3 regions of the Paenibacillus sp. V4I7 genome follow, and region 2 is predicted to be linked to each of the others. Evidence: predicted binding sites of a transcription regulator. Region 2 holds the regulator's gene; each other region holds the start of a gene.
What was found. Region 2 encodes LexA, which represses DNA repair genes until DNA is damaged. Its sites were predicted from a motif close to CGAACATATGTTCG; they were not measured.
Positions count from the first base shown of each region.

Region 1: recA (recombinase RecA) is a predicted target of LexA. The motif match lies at 2,709-2,722, and genes of this name have one in related genera.
Region 3: QFZ80_RS18190 (YhjD family protein) is a predicted target of LexA. The motif match lies at 1,721-1,734, and genes of this name have one in related genera.

Region 1 is NZ_JAUSZD010000002.1:3,470,126-3,477,273, reverse strand. Features, by position in the region: gene rimO (30S ribosomal protein S12 methylthiotransferase RimO) at 1-627, shown strand, start outside; gene pgsA (CDP-diacylglycerol--glycerol-3-phosphate 3-phosphatidyltransferase) at 624-1,208, shown strand; gene QFZ80_RS17145 (competence/damage-inducible protein A) at 1,369-2,619, shown strand; gene recA (recombinase RecA) at 2,795-3,838, shown strand; gene QFZ80_RS17135 (regulatory protein RecX) at 3,915-4,607, shown strand; gene rny (ribonuclease Y) at 4,994-6,535, shown strand; gene QFZ80_RS17125 (TIGR00282 family metallophosphoesterase) at 6,653-7,148, shown strand, end outside.
Region 2 is NZ_JAUSZD010000002.1:2,311,413-2,318,560, forward strand. Features, by position in the region: gene QFZ80_RS11565 (methionine gamma-lyase family protein) at 1-848, shown strand, start outside; gene QFZ80_RS11570 (MerR family transcriptional regulator) at 944-1,354, shown strand; gene glnA (type I glutamate--ammonia ligase) at 1,395-2,735, shown strand; gene QFZ80_RS11580 (aminopeptidase) at 2,846-4,084, shown strand; gene lexA (transcriptional repressor LexA) at 4,658-5,275, opposite strand; gene QFZ80_RS11590 (LysM peptidoglycan-binding domain-containing protein) at 5,424-5,831, shown strand; gene QFZ80_RS11595 (DUF896 domain-containing protein) at 5,973-6,155, shown strand; gene QFZ80_RS11600 (HAD family hydrolase) at 6,199-6,990, shown strand; gene QFZ80_RS11605 (1,2-dihydroxy-3-keto-5-methylthiopentene dioxygenase) at 7,067-7,148, opposite strand, start outside.
Region 3 is NZ_JAUSZD010000002.1:3,677,539-3,684,686, reverse strand. Features, by position in the region: gene QFZ80_RS18205 (alpha-L-fucosidase) at 1-827, shown strand, start outside; gene QFZ80_RS18200 (DUF1294 domain-containing protein) at 924-1,190, shown strand; gene QFZ80_RS18195 (stage VI sporulation protein F) at 1,319-1,606, shown strand; gene QFZ80_RS18190 (YhjD family protein) at 1,752-2,129, shown strand; partial or broken gene QFZ80_RS18185 (Y-family DNA polymerase) at 2,126-2,611, shown strand; gene QFZ80_RS18180 (DNA polymerase IV) at 2,747-3,994, shown strand; gene QFZ80_RS18175 (YhjD family protein) at 3,991-4,446, shown strand; gene QFZ80_RS18170 (DGQHR domain-containing protein) at 4,814-5,806, opposite strand; gene QFZ80_RS18165 (helix-turn-helix domain-containing protein) at 5,938-6,276, shown strand; gene QFZ80_RS18160 (hypothetical protein) at 6,681-7,136, shown strand.

The DNA of each region.
Region 1 (7,148 bases), 1.2 Mb from region 2:
TATGCTTACCCTGGATTCTTTAGCGATGAATTGATTGCTGTCATGGCATCTAATCCAAAGGTATGTAAGTATATCGATATGCCACTTCAACACAGTGAAGATTCTATTCTCAAACGTATGCGTAGACCTGGCCGCCAGAAGGATACACGTGAACTAGTTCGTAAAATTCGTGAAGCGATTCCGGATGTTGCCCTACGTACATCACTCATTGTAGGTTTCCCAGGCGAAACTGAACAAGACTTTGAAAACTTAAAACAATTTGTTCGCGACATTCAGTTTGACCGTCTCGGTGTTTTTGCCTATTCCAAGGAAGATGATACGCCAGCAGCGCGTTTGCCGGACCAAGTTCCTGATGATGTCAAAGAGTATCGTGCGAACGCGATTATGGAAATTCAGCGAGAAATCTCGAATCTGCGTGGCGGACGCCGCATCGGGCAGGAAATTGACGTGCTTATCGAAAGATACGATGGCAGAAGTGATGTATATATTGGACGTTCTCAATTTGATGCTCCTGAGATTGATGGAGAAGTATTCGTGTCAAATGCGAAGCTTAACATTGGTGAATTAGCTAAGGTTCGTATTACCCACTCTTATGAGTTTGACTTATCCGGGGAGGTAATTGCATGAACCTGGCCAATCGCATCACCGTGGCGAGGATTTTATTAGTACCTATTATCATGTTTTTTCTGTTGATTAAGGTGAAATTCCCTCAAATACGGATAGAGGAATTTAGCATAACATATAATCAAATTATTGCTGCTTTAATTTTCATTATTGCTGCGAGTACAGACAGTTTAGATGGTTACATTGCCAGAAAACGTAATCTTGTAACTAATTTGGGCAAGCTGCTTGATCCTTTAGCGGATAAGCTGCTTGTTACGGCTGTGCTCGTCTCATTAGTCGAAATGGATAAAGTAGATGCTTGGATTGTCATTGTCATTATCAGTAGGGAGTGGGCTGTTACAGGACTTCGCCAAATTGCTCTATTGGAAGGCACAGTGATGGCGGCTAGCAAATGGGGAAAAGCGAAGACGGCAGCTCAGATTACAGCCATCATTGCACTTCTTATCAATAATTTTCCTTTTACGTTTATGCACTTTCCTTTTGATGTTATAGCTAGTTGGGCAGCTGCAATTATTACCGTGTATTCTGGTGTAGAGTACTTTGTGAAAAATAAGCATGTCATAGATTTTTCGGAAAAGGCTTAATAGGGCAACCTATTGTTTTTTCTACCACTTAAGAAAGTATAAGTTTTCGGCTCCCGAAAACCGCTTTCTTATTGGCGATAAAAATTACCTCTAAACGCGGTCGCTCATCTTTGAATGGCCGAGGGGTAGAGGTTTTCTCATGTTAAGGAGGGAACTCGAGATGAAAGCAGAAATTATCGCTGTTGGAACGGAACTTTTACTAGGCCAAATTGTAAATACAAATGCTCAATTTCTCTCCAGAGAATGTGCTGCACTTGGCGTAGACATGTATTTTCAAACGGTCGTTGGTGATAATGAACAGAGATTGCTGGATAGCTTCAAATTAGCTGCTTCAAGGGCTGATGTCGTTATTTGTACAGGAGGTCTTGGACCTACGCAGGATGATTTGACGAAGGATGTGCTTGCTGCGTTTGTAGGCCGTGAATTGATTGTGCATGAGCCCTCTATGAAAACAATTACAGATATGTTCCTGTCGCGCGGGATCCATATGGTGGAAAGTAACAGACGACAAGCGATGATGCTAGTGGGAAGTGATCCTTTACATAACGAAACAGGGCTTGCTGTTGGTGTAGCATTTACATACGAAGGGACACATTTCATTCTTCTGCCAGGTCCGCCCAAAGAAATGAAACCGATGTTCTCCAAGTATGCGGCTCCTTGGCTGCGTGCACGGATGACCAATGAGATTCCGCTTTATTCCAAAATGCTCAAATTTGCCGGCGTCGGTGAATCTAATTTGGAACATCAATTACTTGATCTAATCCAAGCTCAAACGGACCCAACGATCGCTCCATACGCCAAAGAAGGCGAAGTGACGATTCGCTTAACTACTCGTGCACAGACATCTTCAGAAGGCGAACGAAATCTTCAAGTGACCGAACAAGAGATTAGAATGCGATTAGGAGAGTATCTCTATGCGGACCAAGATGTTCCCATCGAAACAATTGTGCTGCAATTGCTTGGCGAGAAGAACCAGACGCTTGCTGTGGCCGAAAGCTGCACAGGCGGCTTGCTAAGTGATTTGATTACTGCAGTGCCGGGGAGTTCCCAATCATTTCTTGGAGGAATTATTTGTTATTCGAATGCCTTGAAGCATAAGCTCCTCGGTGTTCCAATGGAAGTGCTGGAAGGGGAGGGTTCCCCTGGTGCTGTTAGCAGCGAGACAGCAACCTTCTTAGCGGAGCAATTGATTACTGTGACCGGAAGCGACTTTGGCATATCAGTCACGGGTGTAGCCGGTCCAAGTCCGTCTGAAGGCAAGCCAGTAGGGCTTGTTTATATAGGTTTTGCTCAAAAAGACGCAGCAACAACGGTTATTACTTTGCAGCTATCTGGTAACCGGGAGTCCATTAAGCATAGAGCTGCCAAAAGCGCACTCTATCATTTATGGAAACAGTTGAAAGATAGCTAGAGTTCGCATATAATGAGACTAAGTGTTAACGGAAGAACCGTAACAAAGCGATAACTTTGTTGCGGTTTTTTGTTTGTTCGCTAAAAAGTCGAATGTATGTTCGAAAAAATGCTTGGCAAACACCTGAAAACAAGTTATCATATACCTATAATGATAGAAGAAGGAAGTGAGTGTTTTGTCAGATCGTCGCGCAGCACTTGATAATGCTTTACGTCAAATTGAGAAACAGTTCGGAAAAGGCTCCATTATGAAGCTTGGAGAATCTACACATATGCAAGTTGAAACGATTTCATCCGGCTCTCTTGCGCTTGATATCGCTCTTGGAATAGGTGGATTTCCACGCGGAAGAATTATTGAAGTATACGGACCAGAGTCTTCCGGTAAAACTACTGTAGCTCTACATGCAATCGCAGAAGTACAGAAGAATGGTGGACAAGCAGCTTTTATCGATGCGGAGCATGCATTGGATCCTTCTTATGCAAGCAAGCTTGGTATTAATATAGATGAGCTTCTACTCTCTCAGCCGGATACCGGTGAACAAGCACTTGAGATCGCTGAAGCACTAGTACGAAGTGGTGCTGTAGATATTATTGTTATTGACTCTGTAGCCGCTTTAGTACCTAAAGCAGAGATTGAAGGCGATATGGGTGATTCTCACGTGGGTCTGCAGGCACGCTTGATGTCCCAAGCGCTTCGTAAGTTGTCCGGTGCGATCAACAAGTCCAAAGTTATCGCGATATTCATTAACCAGTTGCGTGAAAAAGTAGGCGTTATGTTCGGTAACCCAGAGACAACACCTGGTGGCCGTGCACTTAAGTTCTACTCATCCGTTCGACTAGATGTTCGTCGTGTGGAAACAATCAAACAGGGTAATGATATGGTTGGTAACCGCACAAGAATTAAAGTCGTTAAGAATAAAGTAGCTCCGCCGTTCAAACAAGCGGAAGTGGATATTATGTACGGTGAAGGAATTTCACGCGAAGGCAGTATTATTGATATCGGAACAGAGATGGATATCGTTAATAAAAGCGGAGCTTGGTATTCGTATGAAGGTGAGCGTCTTGGTCAAGGCCGTGAGAATTCGAAGCAGTTTTTGAAAGATAACAAAAGTATTTCGGAAACGATTGAATTACGGATTCGAGAGAACAGTAATCTAATCAAAGCAGTCCCTCTTAATGTTGACGAGGAAGACGATGAATTGGAACCAGATTTCGAATAAGTTTTTAATGATCATACATGAAAGCACCTTAAACCTTGTGTTAAGGTGCTTTCTTCATTGAAGGAGTTGGTTAGTTTTGAATAGCGAAGAGCAACAACCATTGTTAATCATCACCAAGGTAGAGAAACAGAAGCGTGGTAAGCATCGATACAATATATTTCTAAATGAAGAATACGCATTCTCGGTTCATGAAGACATTTTAATCAAGCATCGGTTAAACAAAGGAGAAACCATACATCTACAAGAAATCGAAAGCATTACGCTTGATGAGGAACAGAATATGGCTTATATAAAGGCAATAAGCATGATAGGCAGACGACCACATTCATTAAGTGAAGTAAAACGTAAGCTGAAAGAGAAAGGATTCGAAGTGCCTATCATTGCATGGGCATGTGAGAAGCTAGTCCAGCAAAATTATATCAATGATGAGGAATTTGCGAAAATGTGGACAGATAATCGCATTATTTCGCAGCGAAAAGGTCGTAATCTCATTCGACAGGAGCTCCAACAAAGAGGCATTGATAAAGAATTAGTTAAAAATGCGATGGAGACAATCAATCCCGAAGATGAGTATACGGGGGCGATGAAGTTGGGCCAAACGAAATGGAAGCAAACCTCAGGCAAGACAATAGATCGTAAAAGAAAGACGGGAGCTTTTCTAATGCGGAGAGGTTATACGGGCTCTATTGTCAACAAGGTTTTGGGGGTACTAAGCAGTGAATCGAGTGAAGAGGAATTTGAAATCTCAGATGATCCCTTTGATTGTTAATGACATTAATTATAATTTAAATAAGTTAATGACATTAAATATTTCGCGGGAACTGGAAATACTTATTCAGTCATCTTAGGGACATTCGCTTGACAAGCTTCTTCGACAAAAGATAAAATAACAGTGTATATTTTCATAATGTATTCAAAATCATACTCATTTCATTGATTTTGAGGGGACAGATGTAGAAACCGCCAATTTTTACACTGTTGATTATGGATTATTAGCACTATAGTGCCTCTAACGCACGGTGCGCATTCATTTAAAAGCCATACTCTTAATTAGTAGGGTATGTATGACTAGTCAAAACAATTAAAAATCGGATTAAAAAACCGAAGGGAATCCCAGGCTAACACCTTGGAGAAACCAACGAGGAGGTGAACAAGATGATGTCATTCATCTGGATCGCGATCATTCTCATTGTTGGAGCTGCATGCTTAGGGATTGGTTATTTTATCCGTAAATCTCTTGCAGAAGCGAAAATTTCCAGTGCTGAAACAGCCGCTGAACAGATTACAGAATCTGCAAAGAAGGAAGCAGAAGCACTGAAAAAAGAAACGGTTCTGGAAGCAAAGGACGAAGTGCATAAACTGAGGTCCGAAGCTGAAAAAGACATTCGTGAACGTCGAAATGAAATTCAACGACAAGAAAGACGATTGTTGCAAAAAGAGGAATCGCTGGATAAAAAATTAGAATCTCTCGAGCGTAAAGAAGAGCAAGTTGCCAACAAAGAGAAGCGGATCGAGGATACACAATCACAAATTGATCAGCTTTATAAAAGCCAAGTTTCGGAGTTAGAGCGAATTTCTGGTCTTACAATGGATGAAGCTAAGAGTATCATTCTTACAAATGTAGAACAGGAAGTTCGTCACGAAACCGCACAGCTTATTAAAGAAATCGAACAGCAGGCCAAAGAAGAAGGTGATAAGAAAGCCCGTGAAATCATCACGCTCGCCATTCAACGTTGTGCTGCAGATCATGTTGCTGAAACAACGGTTTCAGTTGTATCACTGCCAAATGAAGAAATGAAAGGCCGAATTATCGGTCGTGAAGGACGTAATATTCGCGCACTGGAAACATTGACGGGTATCGACCTTATTATTGATGATACGCCAGAAGCAGTTATTTTATCAGGATTTGATCCGATCCGACGCGAAATTGCTCGTACATCTTTAGAAAAGCTTGTTGCTGATGGACGTATTCATCCAGCACGCATTGAAGAGATGGTCGAGAAATCCCGTAAAGAAGTGGACGAGCGTATCCGCGAATACGGGGAGCAAGCCACGTTTGAGGTTGGTGTACACGGATTGCATCCTGACTTGATCAAAATTTTGGGTCGCTTGAAATTCAGAACAAGTTACGGTCAAAACGTGTTGAAACATTCCATGGAAGTAGCTTATCTGGCTGGTCTGATGGCCGGGGAGCTCGGGGTAGACGTAACTTTGGCGAAACGTGCCGGGCTGCTTCATGACATCGGTAAGGCGCTAGACCACGAGGTTGAAGGATCTCATGTGGAAATCGGTGTTGAGATTGGTAAGAAGTACAAGGAGCATCCAGTCGTTATTAATAGTATTGCTTCTCATCACGGTGACGTGGAAGCAACCTCTGTTATTGCGATGTTAGTAGGAGCTGCAGATGCTTTATCCGCAGCAAGACCTGGAGCACGCAGAGAGACGCTCGAAACGTATATCAAACGTTTGGAGAAGCTAGAAGAAATTTCGGAATCCTTCGAAGGTGTTGAGAAATCATACGCCATTCAAGCTGGTCGCGAAGTACGTGTAATGGTTCAGCCGGAGAAAGTGGATGATACCGAAGCATTCCGTTTAGCCCGCGATATTACGAAGAAAATCGAGAGTGAACTCGATTATCCAGGACATATTAAGGTTACGGTCATTCGTGAAACAAGGGCTGTTGAATACGCTAAATAAGATACCAATGCGAAAAGTGGCTGATATAGCCACTTTTCCTTATTTTCAGGCTTGTCATTGAATCTATCAATTGCTCGCCTTTGCATCTAGGGTTTATAAAGGAGCTATAACATTGTTATGAAAATTGTATTTATTGGAGATATTGTAGGATCTGTTGGAAGAAAAGCGTTAAAAAATAGTATGCCTAGATTAAAACAAGCTCATCCTCACGCAGTGTTCATTGCTAATGGTGAGAATGCTGCCGCAGGGAAAGGTATTACAGCGGCAATAGCTAAGGAAATCTATGAGATGGGCATTCAAGCCCTGACGATGGGCAATCATACGTGGGACCAGAAAGAGATTTTTGATTTCATTGATCGTGACGAGAAGATGGTTCGACCCGCAAACTTTCCTCCTGGGACACCAGGTAGAGGACATACGGTCATTAAGGTCAAGGATCAGGAATTACTGATTATTAATTTGCAAGGACGCACATTCTTACCGCCGATTGATTGCCCATTTCGTAAAGTGGATGAAATTCTTGAAGCGGATAAGAAGAAACATAAATTTGTATTTGTTGATTTCCATGCAGAAGCAACCTCTGAGAAAATTGCGATGGGTTGGCATTTAGATG
Region 2 (7,148 bases):
GCATCGCATACAGCGAGGTTGCGCTGACGGAGGAAGGCGCTCCAGACTGGTCGGCCATCGCGGCTGCCATTCAGCCGAACACGAAGGTGATCGGCATACAGCGATCGCGCGGCTACTCGTGGCGGCCTTCGTTCACGGTAGAGCAAATCGGAGAAATGGTCCGATTCGTCAAGGAAGTGAACCCGGCCCTGATCGTCTTCGTCGATAATTGCTACGGCGAGTTTACCGAGCTGCAGGAGCCGACGCAGGTTGGCGTCGATCTCATGGCCGGCTCGCTTATCAAGAACCCCGGCGGCGGTATCGCCCCATCCGGAGGCTACATTGCCGGGCGGCGCGACCTTGTGGAGCTCGCCGCATACAGACTGACCGCCCCCGGTATTGGGGGCGAGGTCGGTGCCATGCTCGGCGCTACGCGAGCGATGTTTCAAGGGCTTTTCCTTGCCCCTCACTTGGTGGGGCAAGCCGTCAAGGGCTCGATCTTCGCCGCCGCGGTGTTCGAAGAGCTGGGCTTCGAGAGCCATCCGCGCCCGCAGACGCCGCGAACGGATCTGATTCAAGCGATCCGCTTCACGTCGGCGGATCACTTGATCACGTTCGTGCAGGGCATCCAGAAGGCGGCTGCCGTGGATTCGCACGTTGTGCCGGAGCCGTGGGATATGCCCGGCTATGAGCACCCCGTCATTATGGCAGCCGGGACGTTCATCCAAGGCGGCAGTCTGGAGCTATCCGCAGATGCGCCGATTCGTGAGCCCTACATCGCGTATTTGCAGGGCGGACTCACCTACTCACACTGTAAGTTAGGGGTACTTACAGCAATCCAACATATGGAAGACAAGGGATTGTTGTGAAAAATAAGACTGTGAACAAACCTGACACTCCTTGACACATTCTTGTTACAAAGGTACAATAAGATTGAGGTATTTACTGACCAGGAGTGATTAGCATGAGTGATGAGATACGTAGAAATATGGCGTTATTCCCGATCGGGATCGTCATGAAGCTGACAGATTTAACTGCAAGACAAATTCGTTACTATGAGCAGCATGAACTTATTATTCCAGCTAGAACAGCTGGTAATCAACGTCTGTATTCGTTTAATGATGTAGAACGTCTTCTAGAAATTAAAGATTTAATTGAAAAAGGTGTGAACATCGCTGGGATCAAGCAGGTTCTTATCCCTGTCGACAAGGATTCAGAAGATGCAACAATACTGAATGAGCACACAGAAGTTAAACGTAAAGAATTAACCGACTCCCAACTGCACAAAATGCTTAAGCAGCAGTTGATTGGCGGAGGTAAACGCCCTGATCAGGTTTCCCTGATTCAAGGTCAGCTTTCCCGATTTTATAAATAGCATTTCTTAATCGCTTGTAAATTGAGAGGAGACTGCACACGTGAGCTACAACAACAATTTTTCCAAAGAAGACATCTTACGCATTGCCAAAGAAGAAAATGTTCGGTTCATTCGTTTGCAATTTACAGACTTGATGGGAAGCATCAAGAACGTAGAAATTCCTTACAGCCAACTCGAAAAAGCGCTCGACAACAAGATGATGTTCGATGGTTCTTCCATTGAGGGTTATGTGCGTATTGAAGAGTCTGATATGTATTTGTATCCTGATCTGGATACATGGGTTATTTTCCCATGGGTAACAGAGAGCAAAGTAGCACGTTTAATCTGTGATATTTATATGCCAGATGGCAGACCGTTCGCGGGAGACCCGCGTGCAATTTTGAAAAATGCGCTGAAACAAGCCGAAGAAATGGGCTTTACGGCTATGAACGTAGGTCCAGAACCAGAATTTTTCTTGTTCAAAACGGATGAAAAAGGCAATCCAACTACGGAACTGAATGACCAAGGTGGTTATTTCGATTTGGCTCCGATGGATTTGGGCGAAAACTGCCGCCGCGATATCGTGTTGACGCTTGAAGAGATGGGCTTTGAAATTGAAGCATCCCACCACGAAGTAGCGCCAGGTCAACATGAAATCGACTTTAAATACGCAGATGCGATTAAAGCGGCTGACCAAATTCAAACCTTCAAGCTAGTCGTCAAAACCGTTGCTAGACAGCATGGTCTGCATGCGACCTTTATGCCTAAACCTTTGTTCGGCATGAACGGTTCTGGTATGCACTGTCACCAATCCTTATTTAAAGGTGATGTGAATGCTTTTTATGAAGAAAACGATAAATTAGGCTTAAGTAATGTGGCTAGACAATATATGGCGGGTGTACTTCGTCATGCACGTTCTTTTGCTGCGATTACGAACCCTACTGTTAACTCATACAAACGTCTCGTGCCTGGTTATGAAGCGCCTGTATATGTAGCATGGTCGGCAAGTAACCGTAGTCCGATGATCCGTATTCCAGCATCCCGCGGTTTAAGCACTCGCGTTGAAGTTCGTAACCCGGATCCGGCTGCTAATCCTTACTTGGCACTTGCTGTTATGCTTGCTGCCGGACTGGATGGCATTAAGAACAAAATGCAGCTTCCTCCTCCTACTGATCGTAACATATATGTGATGACTGAAGAGGAAAGAGAGAGCGATGGCATTCCTACTTTGCCATTGAACTTGAAACAAGCATTGGACGAGCTGCTTCGCAATGACGTGATTTGCGATACACTTGGCGAACACGCGTTGGCTCATTTCTATGAGCTTAAAGAAATCGAGTGGGATATGTATCGCACACAAGTTCACCAATGGGAAAGAGATCAATATCTGTCCCTTTATTAATCGCTTAGCACGTTGATATTGATGCTACAATTAGATACGACAAGCCCGTCAGCCTTCAGGAACGTTTCTGAACTGATGGGCTTTTTCACGCGAAGGAGATCATGAGAATGTTGGACAACTTTCAAACTAATTTGGAAAAGTATGCTGAACTTGTAGTCAAAGTAGGGGTTAACCTCCACAAAGGGCAGGATCTGATGATAGAGTCGCCGATAGAATCCCTAGAATTGACTAGACTTATCGTAAAGAAAGCCTATGAGGCAGGGGCGAATTTTGTCCAAGTGCACTGGCAGGATGATATGATTACTCGCAGTAGATTCGAATATGCCAATGTGGAAGCTCTCGATTACTATCCAGAGTGGTATACGAGTATGTTAGAACGTTTTGTAGAAAACGGTGGAGCATTGCTGAATATCAAAGTTCCGGATCCTGATTTGTACGCGGGTATTGATGCAAGTATGATTTCTAGAGCATCCAAATCTATGGCTACAGCTAGAGCAAAGTATCAGCACTATGTGAGAACAAGTAAGTTCAGCTGGTGTTTAATCAAAGCGCCTACGGTGGCGTGGGCATCCAAAGTCTACTCTGATTTGCCTGAAGACCAGCGGATCGATGCAATGTGGGAGGCAATTTTCCGGATAAATCGCGTTTATGAAGATGATCCGGTTGCGGCTTGGCGAGTTCATATGGAGCAATTGAAGCGCGTTCGCACCGTGTTAAATGAGAAGCAATACGAGGCGCTTCAATATCGAGCGGCAGGAACAGATTTGCGAGTCGAACTGCCGGAGGGCCACATTTGGCTTGGCGGTGATACGGAGAACGCAAGTGGAATACGTTTCGTGGCGAATATGCCGACTGAGGAAGTTTTTACAATGCCTATGCGAACAGGTGTTCATGGGACTGTGTCGAGCACCAAACCATTAAATGTGAATGGGGCGCTCGTGGATCGGTTTTCGTTCAAGTTCGAGGACGGGAAAGTTGTGGATTATCAGGCAGAAGTCGGCTATGAGCATCTAGCTAAGTTGCTCGATATGGATGAGGGCGCACGGTATTTGGGAGAAGTTGCGCTCGTACCTTTTGATTCGCCGATCTCAAATCTAGATCGCATTTTCTACAACACGGGCATTGACGAGAATGCATCCTGCCACCTGGCCTTAGGAAGCTGCTACCCGATCAACTTGCAGGATGGAGTATCTTTATCAAGTGAAGAGCTGAAAACTCGAGGTGGGAACACCAGTTTGATTCATGTGGATTTTATGATCGGGACCGCTGATCTTGAGATCGATGGTGTCCGTGGTGATGGTACCGTTGAACCGATTTTCCGTCATGGAAATTGGGCGCTTGCATTTTAGTTGAAATTTTAGATTAATTTCTAAGTTGGAAGTACTTCTGGTTTTATTTAAGGGGATAGTGAGCAGATAGAAGAAGGAAGACGGAAGATAGAAGTCTCTAGAGACTTCTAATCCGTCCAAAATTGTGATGTGTATAGGAAGGATGCTTTCCGTTCTGAATATCGATTCGAATGTCCCAGAAGGTCTATAGGGCTTAAGGGGCTGTCCAAGAGTAAATTTTACTTTTGGGACAGCCCCATTTCTTTATATTGAAGCAACTAGAGGATTATGTCTAAGTGTAGTCTATAGGAGCTTCTATTTAGGTAAAATGCGATCTAAAAGACGTAATAGAAGTCTATTAAGACTCTTATCTGAATCCGCTTCAACCTTCTTGGTTAAGTAGGGAACAAGGTTCATATGATAAACTTTTGATAATCCATATTTGGATCTGTTGCTCCTCTACGTTATTGAGTTGATCCATCTGATCATTGCTTCATACGACAAAGGCTGTTTACATAGAAAAGGACCGAGGGACTATTGTCCTCTCGGTCCTTTCTCATTGGTATTGTATGTAGAATAAGGGCTGTAGGGCTATTACATATCCCGGAACAAACCAATGACACGGCCTAGTATCGTAACATGTTTCAAGAGGATAGGCTGCAAAGCAGAGTTCTCCGGTTGAAGACGAATATGATCCTTTTCCTTGTAAAAGCGTTTCACCGTTGCTTCATCATCTTCCGTCATTGCAACAACAATGTCTCCGTTATTAGCGGTTTGCTGCTGCTTTACGATGACATAATCGCCGTTATGAATACCGGCTTCGATCATACTGTCACCCATGACGCTAAGCATGAACACATTATTGTCTCCTACCATGCTGACAGGAAGTGGAAAGTAGTCTTCAATGTTCTCTGTTGCTGTAATAGGCACACCGGCAGTTACTTTACCAACGAGAGGTACGCGAGCTACAGAAACCGCAAAATGCGTTTCAGCACCATCAAGACCTAGAATTTCAATAGCACGAGGCTTAGTAGGATCTCGACGAATCATACCTTTCTTCTCAAGACGCTCCAAATGCCCATGTACAGTTGAACTAGAAGCTAGTCCGACTGCCTCGCCGATTTCTCTAACGGAAGGCGGGTACCCCTTATCTTTCACTTCATTCTTAATGAATTCCAATATAGCTTGTTGACGCTGCGAAATCTTACTCAATAGTTATCACTCCAATACTGGGAATCATTACCCAAAGTATAACATAGAACCCGAGTTCGTACAAACATAAGTTCGAGAAAAAGGGTTGACTCAAACATGTGTTCGTGTTATTCTAATACCAGAACAAATGTTTGGGAGATGATCATTCATGTATATGGCTTATTCAAACACTAACACAACACACGCACCTCATAGATCTGCTAGCACATCCAAAGGGATGACATTTAATTCTAGTTATACAAAAGCGATTGTACGCTTCATTCTATTAGCAGTTATTCTTGGTACTGTGTTTTCATTTGGTGCTATGGTTCAAGCCTATGCAGGGGAAGGGGCTGCAAACGCAACAACCCCAGTTTCCGTGACGCCTTTTAACATTTCTCCGAAAGCAGTCGTACAAGATCAAGTCGTTATTCAACGAGGAGACACACTATGGGATATTGCTTCTGCACATAAAAAAAGCGATGAGAACGTGCGTTCCTATATGCATGAATTAAAGACAATCAATCATTTAACCACCAGCTCCCTGAAAGAAGGACAGGTTTTATTGCTTCCGTAATTTCACTTTACTATTTTTAATAGACTCTAAATATGATGAGGCTTGGACTTGTTCCTATGCCTCTTTTTGTTGTCTCTTGACATTCCTTAATAGGGATGGCAAAGTAGTACTCATATTGAATTTTTGACTGGGAGGATCATTATGAGTGACAACATGGAACAGAATATCGAACGTATTAATGAGCTTGCTCGTAAAGCGAAAACAGTTGGCTTAACAGATGCGGAAATCGATGAACGTAACGAACTCAGAAAGAAGTATATTGAAGCATTCCGTGGCAATCTCAAAGTTCAACTTGATTCCATCAAGTTTACGGACGAAGAGTAATTGCTGCTCATATAGATACAACATTCAAAAGGGGAAATGAATGATGACGTTGAAAGCCGTACTTTTTGATTTAGATGATACGCTTCTTTGGGATGATCGCAGTGTGCAGGAAGCTTTCGAAGCGACATGTGCTGAAGCTGCAAAGCATGTAGCCGTGAATCCCGAGGAATTGGAAGCTTCTGTTCGCAAAGAAGCGCGTTCTTTATATGAATCTTTTGAAACCTTTGCATTTACGAAAATGATTGGGATTAATCCCTTCGAAGGCTTATGGGCAAATTTCACACAAGGTGAGAATGAGAACTTTCGTAAGCTTGAGAAACTAGCTCCAGGATATCGTACGGAATCTTGGACAAGAGGGCTTACGGCGTTGGGGATAGAGGATCGTGAGCTCGGGTATAAGCTTGGAGAACTATTTCCAGCAGAACGTCGACGCCGTCCTTACGTCTATGAGGAAACGTTCCGAGTATTAGATGCTTTGAAAGGCAGCTATCAATTGTTGTTATTAACGAATGGCTCGCCCGATTTGCAAAAGGAAAAATTAGCAGGTGTCCCAAATATCGCAGCCTACTTTGATCATATTGTGATCTCCGGTGAATTTGGTGTAGGTAAGCCAGCGACATCTATTTTCAACTATGCAATGGGACTACTTGGGATAGAAGCAGAGGAAGGAATCATGATCGGAGATAAATTGACAACCGATATCCTTGGTTCTGGCCGTGTAGGAATGCGCAATATTTGGATTAATCATCATGGGCTTCAAAGTGGAGATGAGATCGTTCCTGTGTATGAGGTTTCCCGTCTTCATGATATTTTGCCGATTATTTCGAACGGATAACAGTGAATAAACAAAAACCCAACGGCTGTAGGACAATAAGTCCAGCGCTGTTGGGTTTATTTTTCATATAATAGAATTAAGCTTTAGTAAATTCGGGATCATCAATGTTATAAGCAACCCAGCCATCTTTTTCGATGAAGAGACGAACTGCAACGATT
Region 3 (7,148 bases), 1.4 Mb from region 2:
ATCGATACCTTCAGTATATGCATGGACAAGTAAGGGAGCTGCTGACGAACTATGGCAAACTGGATGTGATGTGGTTCGACTTCTCTTATGATCGCATGAAGGGGGAGACATGGAAAGCAACCGAGCTGATGGCGATGATTCGATCTCTGCAGCCACATATCATCGTAGACAACCGATTAGACGCAAGCGGCGAAGAAGGCGGAACTATTTTCACTAAAAATCCGCTCAGCTATTCGGGTGACTTTGCTTCACCGGAACAGATCATTCCGCCGCAAGGCGTGACGGATGACGAGGGCAATTCGCTTCCATGGGAAGCTTGTATCACGCTGAATAATAATTGGGGGTACGCAGCCCAAGATTTCCAATATAAATCCTCAACTACCCTTATCCGGAAGCTGATAGAGTGCGTCAGCAAAAATGGGAATCTGCTGTTGAATGTGGGTCCGAATGCGCTCGGCGAGATTCCGAAGGAGTCGCTGGACATTTTGGCCGAGATCGGCGATTGGGTTCAGAAAAATGGGGACAGCATTTACGGCTGCGGGCAAGCCTACTTACCGAAACCGGAGTGGGGCAGGTATACGCAAAAGGGCAATCTGCTGTATGCCCACTTGTTTGAGGAAAGCGTAGGTCCTATTAACTTAAACGGGTTGGCCGGTAAGGTGAAGAAAGCAAGGCTGCTATCTGACGGTTCCGAGCTCTTCCTAAGCCGTCCTTGGAATGCCGCCCAGTATCCGGACGATGCGTTCATTAGTTTCGCTAGACCTGAGCACTCCAGCTATCCGCTGCCGGATCAAAGAGCTACGGTTGTGGAGTTGGAGCTACTCTAAAGAACGAAATAAATTAACATTTGACCGTGCTCGCATTCGATTTTAAGATGATAGTAGATAGTTTACTATTTTTTTGGAAACGAAGGTGTATGGAACTTGACTTATTTTCTCTGTTATTTACTGCTGATGAATATCATTACGTTCATAGAAATGGGACATGACAAGGGACAAGCCAAAAAAGGCGGGCGTAGAGTGCCTGAAAAACGTCTTTTTATACTGGCTGCTCTCGGTGGCGGGATTGGCGGGTGGCTCGGTATGCGGGTTTGGCGCCATAAGACGAAACATACCTCATTCGTCATTGGCATGCCGCTGCTTGTTGCGCTAAATAGCCTATGTGTCATCATGGTCGCGATTTATATGTAGCAATAGCAAAAAATAGGAGACAGTTGCCGGCAGCGGCAGCTGTTTTCTTTTTTATACAGGAGTCCTAGTCAAGTTTGCATGCATTTACTCATAAGCTAGGAGCATGACAGGTTATCGGAGGTGCGAACATGAGCTATCACCATTATGGCATCGATCCTGCGCTCGTTGAGCGCGTAAAGTTCAAGATGAAAAATCCAGAGATCAAGGAACGCATTAAAATGCTGCTGCAGGGTGTTACGAAGGCTGATTTACAAAATCATACCAAGGTTACGCGCTTAATAGGACTTGCCGCCGGCATTCTCGGTGAGAAGCTAAGCGGAAGCCAAACGACCCAAATTTTGGAGTTTATCCTTGCACAAAAGATTGATCCATCTAACGCCTTTCACTTGATCAAACTCTGGTCCATGTTTCGATAGACTAAACAAAATGCGCCACTTGCAGGGTTAAAGATGCCCGTTAAGTGGCTTTTTTTTGCTTCCAGAAAAATTCACTTGCATAACGAATACGTGTTCGGTATATAATAAGTAACACGAATATATGTTCGCATATGGTGGTGGAAATATGAAAGTTAGTTCAAGTTCAAGAATTGAGACAGAAGAGGATGTTCAAATTGTTAAGGAATACACGCTGCTGCCCATTTTACTCGATATGCTAGCAAGGGACATGGAGGAGCTCAAGGTTTATAAGGATAAAATCGTGTACAATCATATTCTTTTTTATCTCAGAGAAGTTGAGATGGCTATTTATCCGGAATTACAAAGTATTAAGAGCCAGATGAAGAAGCGAGATATTAGAGTTATCCATACCGAAATGAATGCCTTAGGCATTAACGTAGAGTACAAAGTCCGAGGCTACATTCATCATTTCACGATGCTTCGCAGCTTGGTCAAGGCTGAGCTTATGACTACGCTCATGAATATGCGGGGGGGATTGCGGTGAGCAAAGGAAGCAAAGGCCGGGAACGAACGATCTTCCTAGCAGATTGTCAGAGCTTCTATGCCAGTGTGGAGAAAGCGGGTCACCCGGGCTTAGAGGATAAACCGGTTGCTGTTGCAGGAGACCCTGCTCTACGTTCGGGTATCATTCTAGCCGCCTGCCCCGTTGCTAAGAAATACGGCGTATCCACAGCCGAACGGTTAGGCGAAGCGCTTAAGAAGTGTCCTGAGCTGATCGTGATGCGTCCGCACATGCAGCATTATATCGATGTTTCGCTGCAGATTACCAAGATTTACGAAGAGTTTACCGATCTTGTTGAAATTTTCAGTATAGATGAGCAGTTTCTTGATGTTACAGCGAGTTTGTCTATGTTCGGAGATCCGATCACGATTGCGAAAACCATTCAGCTAAAGGTGTTCAGTCAAACGGGGGTAAAGGTTCGTATAGGGATTAGTTCTAATAAAATACTAGCGAAGATAGCAACAAGACTACCAAAAATTCATGTACAGAATAGAACAATTTAATAAAATCCCTTATGTAACAAGGATTTTTTTAGTAAAGACTCATGTACATAATTGCGGTATGCAATTTTGATGTATAAACATTTTGGTGGTGTGACTATGAAATCAGAACGAGCTGTTATGCTTGTGGACTGTCAGAGTTTTTATGCCAGTGTGGAAAAAGCGGCACACCCAGAGCTTTGCAATAAACCCATAGCGGTTGGTGACCCTGCCCGTAAGAGCGGTATTGTATTAGCTGCTTGTCCCATTGCGAAATCTTATGGCGTATCAACTGCGATGCGAAATTTTGAAGCTCTTGCTGTTTGCCCAGATCTTACTATAGTCCGACCAAGAATGAAGACTTACATTGATGTCTCTACACTCATCACAGAGATTTATGAAACCTTTACCGACTTGGTTGAACCTTGGAGCATTGACGAGCAATTTATTGACGTGACAGGTTCAACGTCGCTTTTCGGATCACCAGAAGAAATTGCACGCCAGATGCAAACAAAAGTTATGCTTTCTACAGGCGTTTGGATTCGTGCGGGTATCTCTTCAAACAAAGTGCTTGCCAAAATGGCCACAGACAATTTCGCGAAGAAGAGCGAAAGTGGCATTTTCGAATTGCCAGTAAATCAGGTCGAGTCCATATTATGGCCGTTACCTGTCTCACAAATGTACATGGTTGGGTCTCGGATGACTGCTCACTTTGTAAGAATGGGATTGAATACTATTGGTGATATAGCGCGGCTAGAGCTTGGAGAATTCAAACGGCGCATGCGGATTAGGATGGGACGACAAAGCGATATCAAAGCAGAATATTATTGGCAAACAGCGCGCGGAATTGATCCCAGCCCAGTCGTTGCAAGAGCCTTCGCGAAGCCGCAATCTATTACTCGAGGCAGAACGGTACAGTCAACGAAATACCAGACAATGGAGGACATAGAGCCGCTAATGATTGAATTAGTGATTGAAGTATGCCGAACAAGCAGACGGCACAATAGCATGGGGCGTGTAGTGACAGTTAGCGCCGGGACGATGAGAAGGGGATTTTCGAGGCAAATGACACTACCTTCGCCGACTTGCCTAGAGCATCATGTTGTTTCAGCAGCGCGCGAATTGTTCAAGAAACATTGGAACGGAGATCCCCTCACGCATTTAGCTGTAGACCTATCTCAATTGACAGATGATAGCACGCATCAGCTCGATCTATTTGAGGATATCGAAAGAAATCTTAGGCTCGCCAAAGCTCAGGATAGTATTAAAGACAGATTTGGCGGTGCAGCAATTATTAGAGCTTCTTCACTGTTAGAAACTGCACAAGCTAGAGATAGGGCGATTATGATAGGGGGACATTATGCTTGAGCAAACTACTCGATGGAAATGGTAGATGGAGTACGAAGTTCATGTCACCAGAACACAATGCTGCACTGCAGCAGAGACACCAGCCGCAAAACAATACTACAATGCCTACGAAAGAGGAGTTGGAAGCGATACGGGATTTCGTTTTACTCCCAATGTTGCTTTCAATTGTTGAAAAGAATAAACAGGAAATAGAAAGAACTTCCTACTCTATGAGAACGATCTTTGTTAAAGCGGCAAACATCATTCAAAACCTAATAACAAACGACCTTCAAACAGTGCGGAAGTTATTGAAAGAACGAAATATAAAGGTGTTTGAAGATGAGATGATCGATTCAAATTTACGGTACCAATACATCTGCCGCGGCTACGAGGACAAATTTGTTTTGATTAGAGATGTTGCTCGAGCAGAGCTCATGAAACGACTAGGGAAGTATTCGGAGTTTCTGAAATGAAAGGCATTGGGCACACATTTAAAACAAAAACGAGTGACACTCTAGGACCTCCCAAGTCCTAAGTGCACTCGTTTTTATGCTGACTAGCTAAGTTTTAAATATTTTTAGAAATAATCGAACTAGATTCAAATGAAAAAGAACTGAGCTAATAGCTAAGCGATTAACTTAGCGTGAATTGAAAGTTAAGTAATAAAATGGCTACAGCGTTATGATCAAGAAGCGTTAATCTTACAACCAAAAAAATATTAGGTAATGGCACTTATAAATTCATTAATTCATTAAAAAATAACGTCAGATCCATTCCACAGCTATACTAGCGTTATTTGTTTTCAGATCAGTATCATAATAAAATTATTATTTAAACTTTTTATAACATCATCTGAGCAATTAAATCTGAAGCCAATGTCTTTGAACCACTTAAACCTTTGATATATCTTAGAACACCATTAGACGACCAATCGAATTTTTTTAATCTCTTCACATATTTAAGAATACTAGTATAATCAATTTGCTTTTTATCCGTAGACACCACTTTTGAAAAAATTTCTGAACCAGCAATAGCTAATGCATTTAAACAAACTATGTGTGTGAGGCGATGTTCTTGATAATCCATCCACTCTTGGTTAAAATTTTCTTTCAATGCATTAAAGTAATATAAACTTAACATCAACTTCTCCTCTTTGGTTAGGCTAGATACATGAATGTCTCGAGTAAGAAGCTCTAGGACTCTATATAGATTTTGAAGTGTTACATGACGCCCGGCGTTTCTCTTACCTGTTATTGTGCCAATATTGTAGAAAGGACTATCACTTCTTACGATTAACTCCGTTGCAACCCAACTAAGGTCGTCAGAATGTCTTCGCAAATAACGACTTAGAGAAACTCCTATTCCCTTAGCTTTTGTATTAATTGTATCAAAAAGTTGGATTTCCTCATCCTCGTCCAAATAGTGTAACGCAAGGAAAGGAATATTTATTTCAGAGTTGGTTTCCTGTGTATATCTCTTGATTCCTCCCAAACGATGCTGCCCATCCATTAAAGAGGCTTTATCTTTGCAAAGCAGCCTACCGTAAGTAGGTCTATATTTATCATAAGGAACGAAATCCCATTTTGCTTCAGCATTTAGAAGAATTGGTGTGAATAATGAGTTATCTCCTTTTGATAAATAAAGGGCAAAATCATTTGCTCTTTTAGCATCTACAGGTCTTTGATATCCTTTTCCTGAGGGTAAGTCATATGGCTTAACATAAGTAATCTGTAGGGCATCTGAGGCAGCTACATGTCCTAGATATGCGACTTTACCACGCATTTTATATTGAAGGACATTTTCAATAACATGTTGTTTCAATAATGTGTTCATGTCCTAACTCCCTATTTGTAGTATTAGTATTTATTTTATGTATTATAACACATAAAATCAAATGGTATTATGTAGTGTATTGATCTTCATAACTTAGCTGGACAAGCCTACGCTGTTAATGAGGTGGTTTAATGTCCAGTCTTTTTCAGCAAGTGGGTAAAAGAATAAGATTTTATCGAAAAGCAAGAAAACTCACTCAGGAACAATTAGCGGAATCCATTCCAATTGATCAAGCACACCTGGTAAGAATCGAGAGAGGCTCTGTTAATATTACTTTGGAGACCATTGAGAAAATATCTAGAGCTTTGGAAATTCATCCTAATCTGTTATTTGAGACGGAGAAAAGTAGGTATATTGACAGAGAGGATTTGGAAAAGATTCAGATCTTACTGTTTGAGAGAAGCAACGAGGATATACAAAGGGTACATAGTATACTAAAGGAAATATTTTTTATAAAAGAATCTAAATAGAGTGTTAATATTATTGTAGATTTCTGTTACATTAGATTTCGATCCTTAAGTGAAAAACACTAACTATTAGTTAGTGTTTTTCACTTTTTAAATTGAATACGTTTGGAGAAATTACAGTGTTAGATTGTAAAATAATAGTGTTGTAGACTGAGAAGATGAACTATAAGACTCACGCAGCTGCGCTCAACTAACGGATAAGTATAGTTGAACAAAACAAGAAGCAGTTCTGCCGCTGCAGCTGCTCCTTGTTTTTATTAAGCTAAAGGGCAGTTTAGCGTGGAAAAAATCCTCATGGAAGATACTCTTTTTGTTCATTCAAGTAACAGGTGAATAGCGCAACATTTTATTATAATTTTCGTCTAATATCTATGATTAATATTGGTTAATATTGGAAGGGGATGCAAATGATTAGCAAGATAATTGGTGGCTGGATGGTTATTACGTCTAGCTATTTTCTTACGATGTATGCAATGTATACATTGTATTCGATCTTCTTTAAAGAACCTGCTGACTATAATTGGGACTTATCTGGTACTTTTATTGGTACACCGTTGCTGATTATTCCATATCTCTTAGCTGGAATATATGCGAATAAAGTTTTTGCCAATAAACGCACTGGCGCACTATTTGTTAGTATAATTCCAGTCATTAGCGAGCGATTGTTGATATATCTAATTGGTTATTTATTAGTGATTGGAGGCGGTGACGGATCAATGAATGGAATAACAACTATGATGTTCATACGTGGTGAGGCAGCGCCTTACTACACTTATACCTATATCATCTGTGGTGTTATAAGCGTTTTGATTTGCTTTATTGTTGCTTCTTATAAACCTAAGGTTAATCAGCTGTTGCGCTAACGGAGAACGATA